One region of the Lysinibacillus sp. FSL H8-0500 genome, then DNA from elsewhere that is predicted to be linked to it. Evidence: riboswitches for the same ligand, from Rfam matches in the RefSeq annotation. Region 1 holds a riboswitch; the other holds the start of a gene.
What was found. Region 1 has a riboswitch for cobalamin ahead of MHB44_RS10300 (ribonucleoside-diphosphate reductase subunit alpha). Riboswitches for the same ligand answer to the same signal wherever they lie in the genome.

Region 1 (3,535 bases):
TGGAACGGTTTGGCGCTTCCTTATCCATAATTTGTCGTTTCGTAATCGTTGTCATCATTTATTCCTCCTAGCTTGCACAAGACTCACATTCTAATAATTCTACAGATGTGGAACGTACATAATAGGTTGTTTTTACACCACTTGCCCAAGCATTCATATGCAATGCCAGTAAATCTTTTGCCTTAATGGTATTTTGAACATATAAATTTAGTGAAATGCCTTGGTCGATATGGCGAGCACGGGCTGCATTTTGCTTAATTGTCCAATTTTGATCAATGAAATAAGCAGATTTATAGAACCAAGTCGTTACTGGTGATAAATCAGGTACAGTCACTGGAATTTTGTAGTCCTTCTTCTCCTCTGAGTAGCTCTTTTGGAAAATCGGGTCAATCGTTGCTGTACTGCCTGCTAAAATGGATGTCGATGAATTTGGAGCAATTGCCATCACATAGCCATTGCGCATTCCCTCTTTCTCCACTGCCTCACGTAAAGCATTCCATTTATCACTGTCATAGCCGCGCTTCTCAAAGTAAGCTCCTGTTTGCCAATCAGAGCCCTTAAACAATGGATACGCTCCTTTTTCACTTGCTAAGGCATTTGAGGCACGAATCGTTAAATAGGCAATTTCCTCATAGAGCTTGTCCGCGTATTCTACGGCTTCCTCAGACTCCCATTGAATTTCCTTCAACGCTAATAAATGATGCCAGCCAAATGTGCCAAGTCCGATGCCACGGTAGCGTAAATTGGTGCGCTCTGCCTGTTTTACAGGAATCGTATTTAACGCAATGACGTTATCAAGCATACGTACTTGAATCGGAATTAAACGCTCTAATACACCCGCAGGTACAGCTTTGCCTAAATTAACAGACGATAGATTACATACAACAAAATCGCCAGGCTTGCGACGAGTCACAATTACATCGTCCTCAAGTGTAATTGATTCAAATTCAGTAGGTGACATATTTTGGAATATTTCAGTACACAGATTTGAGCTGTAAATCATCCCTTTATGCTGATTTGGATTCATGCGGTTCACTTCATCACGGTAAAACATAAAGGGCACGCCCGTTTCTAGCTGTGAGCGCATAATTCGCTTCATAATATCAATGGCCGGTACGACTTCACGGCTTAATAATGGGTTTGCCACACATGCGGCATAGTTCGTGCGGAAGGAGCCATTGCCCTTTGTTTCATCATAGGAATCCTCTAAGGAGAAGCCCATCACCTCACGTACTTCATGTGGATCAAATAAATGCCAATCTCCACGAGCCTCCACTGCTTCCATAAAAATATCTGGTATGCATAGCCCTGTAAAAATATCATGGGCACGTAGACGCTCATCTCCATTGTTTAGGCGTAAATCTAAAAACGTAAAAACATCCTTATGCCAAACATCTAAATAAACAGCGATGGCTCCTTGACGTTGTCCAAGCTGGTCAACCGAAACGGCTGTATTATTCAGCTGCTTAATCCACGGTAGCACGCCACTGGATGCGCCCTTAAAGCCTTTAATGGAGGAGCCACGGCTGCGAATTTTGCCCATATAAACGCCGATACCACCGCCATATTTTGATAATGTCGCCACATCGGTATTTGTATCATAAATGCTTTGTAAACTATCATCGACTGTATCGATAAAGCAGCTAGAAAGCTGACCATGTGTTTTCCCGGCATTGGATAATGTTGGTGTCGCTACTGTCATATATAAATTACTCATCGCCCAATAGGCTTCTCGAACTTTTTCAAGACGATTTTCTGTTTCATCCTGCATTAATGTCATGGCGATGACCATCCAGCGCTCCTGAGGAAGCTCTACAGGTGTTTTTGTATAATCACGCACAACATAACGATCCATTAACGTCTTTAAGCCAATATAAGTAAATAGCTCATCACGGCTAGGCTCTAAATAACTTGCTAATTGCTGAAGCTCTTGCTCACTATATTTTGTTGTTAAGCTTTCGTGATACAAGCCAGCCTCTGTATAACGTGCTAATTGCGCGGGAAATACTTGGTAAACTTCCTTTGGTGAAACCCCACGGCACACCGCAAATTGATCGTATAGTTTTGCTAAATAAATGCGTGCAGCCACAAATGTCCAGTAGGGCTCCTCCTCATCAATCAGGCTAAGCGCTTGTAAAATCATTGCATCTGCCCATGCTTCAAATGTGGCATTGTCATTTTTGCGTAGCCAACGATCTGATAATCTGACAAAGCTTTCAAGTTCAGCCTCCGTGTAACTATTTTTTAACTTCGCCATTTGCTGTTCAATTTGCACTGTCATCTATTCTCTCCCTTTCTCCCCACAACATAAAAAAGCGATCCTGCAACATCCATCGGTTGCGGGATCGCTGTAAAATCGAAAATGGAAATGAAGGACATGCACACAAAGAAGTGAACAAATCTCTCGCCTCCACTTCTCAATCCCCGAAGAATGTGTTGCTGTCTTGAACAATATGGCAGGTCTCCTGGCTTATGCTTCCTCCAAATAATCACCTTCCCATTAAAAAACAGTGGCTTTTCGATTATTTGTCAGCACGTACAGTTGCGGGGACAGCTTCGGCTTGCAAGCATACTTGCTCCGAATTCCCTTTTAAACCATCTTGGTACCGCTTGTCCAACATACTATATATTGTGTTTTGATTCCTAAACAAATCTAACATATTGTGTTTCGTGTTGCAATAGGTGTTTCGTCCCTTGCCATTTTCAACACAGCTTATCTGCTCGAAACAAGCCCTATTACAGTGTAGTTTTGCGTAATTTTTCAAAATTTCTTAGGAAAAATTTTTCTGCCTGCTGCTCTTTTTCAGGATCAATGCCAAGCATAATGACTGTACAGGGCCCGGCTGATTTGGTTATATCAAGAGAGCATTCAGGCTGCTGTTCTCTAAAAAGACGAACCAATTCTCCCTGTAGCCCCTTTGACCCGACTGGCCATACTTGCTGCACAATTTCTGCCTGCCATGCCTGAAAAATAGGTTGAAGCTGTGCAACATCTTCAGGCTGAGCTACTACCTCTGTGCCAACAAGCGGCAAGCCATAAGTGTACCAGCTAAGCTTTTCACGGTCAAACGCTGCACGCTGTTGTGGCTCGCCAAGCATTGTAATCGCTAAGCCTGATTGTCTCGTTGGCATATTGGATTCTGTGCTCCCCGCAACGGCAGGACACGCAAGACCGATTTCCTTAAAGACCTGTTGTATCCCTGCAATATACCGCGCCCATGCGGCATCCCCTGAAAAATTCGCCAGCAAAATTTGCGTAGGAATGGCTTGTGCGGCAAGCTGCTCTAAAAAGGTGACACGTGCTGTCATATAGGCTGTAAGCTCATCCGATGCTGCTACGCTATCTTGCGGCTTTTGCCCAATGGCTGCCGCATTATCCATCGTGGCAATCAAGCTCCCTACCTTTATCGCATTTCTCATGATACGCTACCTTCCTTGCGTACAAAAACTTTTCTTAACACAGGCATCCCGATTGCCACAATGACTAAATTGAGCGCTGTTGCTGTACAAATACTTATTAATGCGCCCCAGAAAA
Region 2 (3,535 bases), 340 kb from region 1:
TTTCATATGCTGTTCGCCCTGATACTGAACCTTCGCCTGCAAAGTAGGCATAAGCTCATAAGGCTGTATATACGCCGTACTGCCGATTTGATCGCCAATATTTGCAGCACTCAGTCCTTTGACAGCAAAAATTTCGCCAGCCTCGACCTGTTGAACCGTATTAAAGCGACTGCCATTATAAAGACGAATCTCCGTAATTTTTTCTGTAACCTCTCCAAATGTTAATTCATCGCGAATATGTAGTGACCCCTGCAAAGCTTTTAGAAAGGTTAAACGCTGATGCCCGTCATGGCGAATTTTAAAAACCTCTCCTTGAAACGATGCATTCTGTTTAAAGTAAGTTGCAGTCAATAGTGGAAGCTGTGCCAATAATTCCTGAATGCCTATATCCTTTAAGGCAGAGCCGATAAAGCACGGAAAGGCACGCTCGTCTTTCACCATCACCTGTAGCTGTGCAAGACATTGCTCATAATCCAGCGTGTCCTGTAAAAAGGCATCCAGCAATTGCTCGTCACGCTCAGCAAGCCATTCCATCATCCTGCTCGATACATAATTGGCTTGCAACGGTTCATCCACCAAGAGGACATGCTCAGAGCAATCCTTACGAAGCTGTGCCATTACTGTCGCTACATCTGCGCCTTCACGGTCGATTTTATTGATAAAAAAGAAGGTTGGCACATGATACTTGCGTAGGAGCTGCCAGACGGTTTCGGTATGTCCCTGCACACCCTCCACTGCGCTTACAATAATAATGGCATAGTCCATAACACGAATAGCACGCTCCATTTCAGGGGAAAAATCGACATGCCCCGGTGTATCAATCAGTGTATACGTATCCTCGCCTAGCATGAAGCGACCTTGCTCAGCAAATATCGTAATACCGCGCTGTCGCTCCAGCTCATGATTATCTAAAAAGGTGTCCTGATGATCGACACGTCCTCGTGCCTGAATACTCTTTGTATGAAAGAGCACTTGCTCAGAAAAGGTAGTTTTTCCAGCATCCACATGTGCAAGCACACCAATTGTTTTATACATCCTAAATCCCCGTTTCCATTACTTTTTTTATCAAATATTAGCATGAATAGTGCCTGTCAATGTCAAAATAGTGCTAAAATAAGTATAATTATTAATTTATGCATTGCCATAAAAATATTCTTCTGCTAGTCTATCAATAGTATCAATAATCATAAAACATATTGGTGCAAATAGCATTTGTTATTTGCTTAAAAGGGAAATCGGTGCAATTCCGATGCTGTCCCGCAACTGTAAATGGGGAGTCTATACAATATGCCACTGTAGCGTCATGCTACGGGAAGGCGTATAGATGATGAACCTAAGCCAGGAGACCTGCCACTATGGATGAATGAACTACGAACCACGAGGATGGGGATAGTGATAAAGGTTGACAAACCATTTTTTCACTATGCTACCCTCTTGGTGACAAGAGGGATTTTTTATGCCTTCTTGCTATTTTTATAACAAAGGAGAACAGGAACATGAAAAAATGGAAAAGTAGTTGGCTTGTGCTTATCATTGCCCTTGTAGCGATGTTAGCCGCATGTAATGCCAACGATAAATCGGAGTCAGCAGAGCAGGAAGAAAAGACGGAGCCAGCGGAAACAGCTGCAACGGAAGTCGTAGTCGACAATAATGATACAACGCAAACCTATACAGAAGCACCAACAAAAGCAATTAGTTTAAATCAGCATGTGACAGAAATTATGCTAGCGTTAGACTTAGAGGATTCAATGGTAGGTACGGCTTACTTAGATGATAAAATTTATGAGCCATTGCAAGCGGCATATGACAAAGTGCCTGTTCTATCAGACCAATACCCAACAAAGGAGCAGGTCATTGATGCAGAGGCAGATTTTTTATATGGTGGCTGGAAAAGTGCCTTTGGTGAAAAGGGAGTTGGCACACCTGAGGAGCTGGAGGAGCTAGGCATTCATACGTATTTACATACATCTTCGAATATGACAAAGCCAACATTGGAGGATATTTTCACTGATATTCGCAATGTGGCAAAGATTTTCCGTGTGGAGGAGCGCGGAGAGGCATTAATTGAGCAAATGACAAAGGATGTAGATGCTGTTCGTGCGAAATTACCGCAGGAGGGCGAAGATTTACGTGTTTTAGTATTTGATAGTGGTGAAAAGGATGTGTTCACGGCTGGTCAAAACTTTATGAATGAGCTTGTAACCATTGCTGGCGGGCAAAATGTTTTTGGTGATGTGGAATCAGGCTGGACAACTGTATCAAAGGAGGATGCCGTAGATCGCAATCCTGAGGTTGTTGTTGTTATTGATTATGGTGAAACAACAGCCCAACAAAAAATAGACTTCTTAAAAAACGATCCTGCATTAAAGGAAATGGAGGCAGTTAAAAATGATCGTTTCGTGATCCTACCACTATCAGCAGCGTCTGAGGGGGTACGTGCAGCAGAGGCGATTGAAATTTTAGCAAAAGGCTTCTATCCCGAAAACTTTTAAAAAGAGCTAGCGCTTTGCTAGCTTCTTTTTCTTAAGGAGCGATATGCATGAATGCATTTCAGAAAAATATACCTGACAAAACCTTTGAAACATTGAATCGTCAAGGTGATTTTACACGTTTGGTTATTAGCCCTGGCGTTATTAATAAGCATTATACACCTGCACAATTTCAAACGATTGCAGAAGTTGTTGGAGAGCGGGGCGCGATTAAGTATTCGGCCTCCTATAGCCTATTATTAGCTATTCCAACAAGCGATGTTAAAGAAGCTATTTATACATTGCAGCAGGCAGGGCTTTATAGTATGCCTGCAGGGGCAATTGTAGCAATGAAGGCCTGTGATTTTTGCGATGGGGAGAAAATGGAGGCAGCGCCAATCACAGAGCAGCTTTATCATACATTGAAGGACGTGACAGTACCTACAAGAATGCGTGTCAATATCAATGGCTGTGCATCTGCCTGCTATAATGCCGTCTATGATGATATTGGGCTCGTTTATCAACAGGATAGCTTTGATGTCTATTTAGGTGCAGTGCCAATGGGCGCAAAAGCACAGGCAGGCACATTATTTGCCAAAAGGGTAGCGGTAGCAAAAATTGAAGCGTTTGTACAGCATATTATTCAGCTCTATAAGGAGCATGGACGCCTAAATGAGCCTTTTTATAAATTTTACCGCCGAACAAAGTCGGACGATTTTTGGCAGAGCCTAAGCAGGAATTATCATTAGTGTGTCGAAATATTATAAGGGAATACTTATAATTAAAGGGGCAAAAAGATGACAGTAAAGCAAGGCATTCAACCACAAGACTTATATCACTTAAAATCGGTCTCTGACCCACAGCTATCGCCTGATGGTACAGAGGTTATCTATATAGAAACAGCTATGGATGAAAAGAGCAACGACTATATCTCACATTTATATTATCTTAATTTACAAGATAAACAGCCACAGCAATGGACATTTGGCGAGGAGAAAACAAGCGCTCCAACATGGTCACCAGATGGCAGTAAAATTGCATTTGTTTCAACTAGAACGGGCAAGCCA

Region 2: linked by a shared signal. The riboswitch ahead of MHB44_RS11905 (ABC transporter substrate-binding protein) and the one ahead of MHB44_RS10300 (ribonucleoside-diphosphate reductase subunit alpha) in region 1 are both predicted to bind cobalamin.

What each region holds. Positions count from the first base shown of each region.
Region 1 is NZ_CP150292.1:2,159,847-2,163,381, reverse strand. Features, by position in the region: gene MHB44_RS10305 (ribonucleotide-diphosphate reductase subunit beta) at 1-55, opposite strand, end outside; gene MHB44_RS10300 (ribonucleoside-diphosphate reductase subunit alpha) at 68-2,281, opposite strand; cobalamin riboswitch at 2,438-2,626, opposite strand; gene MHB44_RS10295 (hypothetical protein) at 2,737-3,420, opposite strand; gene MHB44_RS10290 (ECF transporter S component) at 3,417-3,535, opposite strand, start outside.
Region 2 is NZ_CP150292.1:2,496,781-2,500,315, reverse strand. Features, by position in the region: gene MHB44_RS11910 (translation factor GTPase family protein) at 1-1,035, opposite strand, end outside; cobalamin riboswitch at 1,181-1,370, shown strand; gene MHB44_RS11905 (ABC transporter substrate-binding protein) at 1,497-2,492, shown strand; gene MHB44_RS11900 (precorrin-3B methylase) at 2,540-3,217, shown strand; gene MHB44_RS11895 (S9 family peptidase) at 3,266-3,535, shown strand, end outside.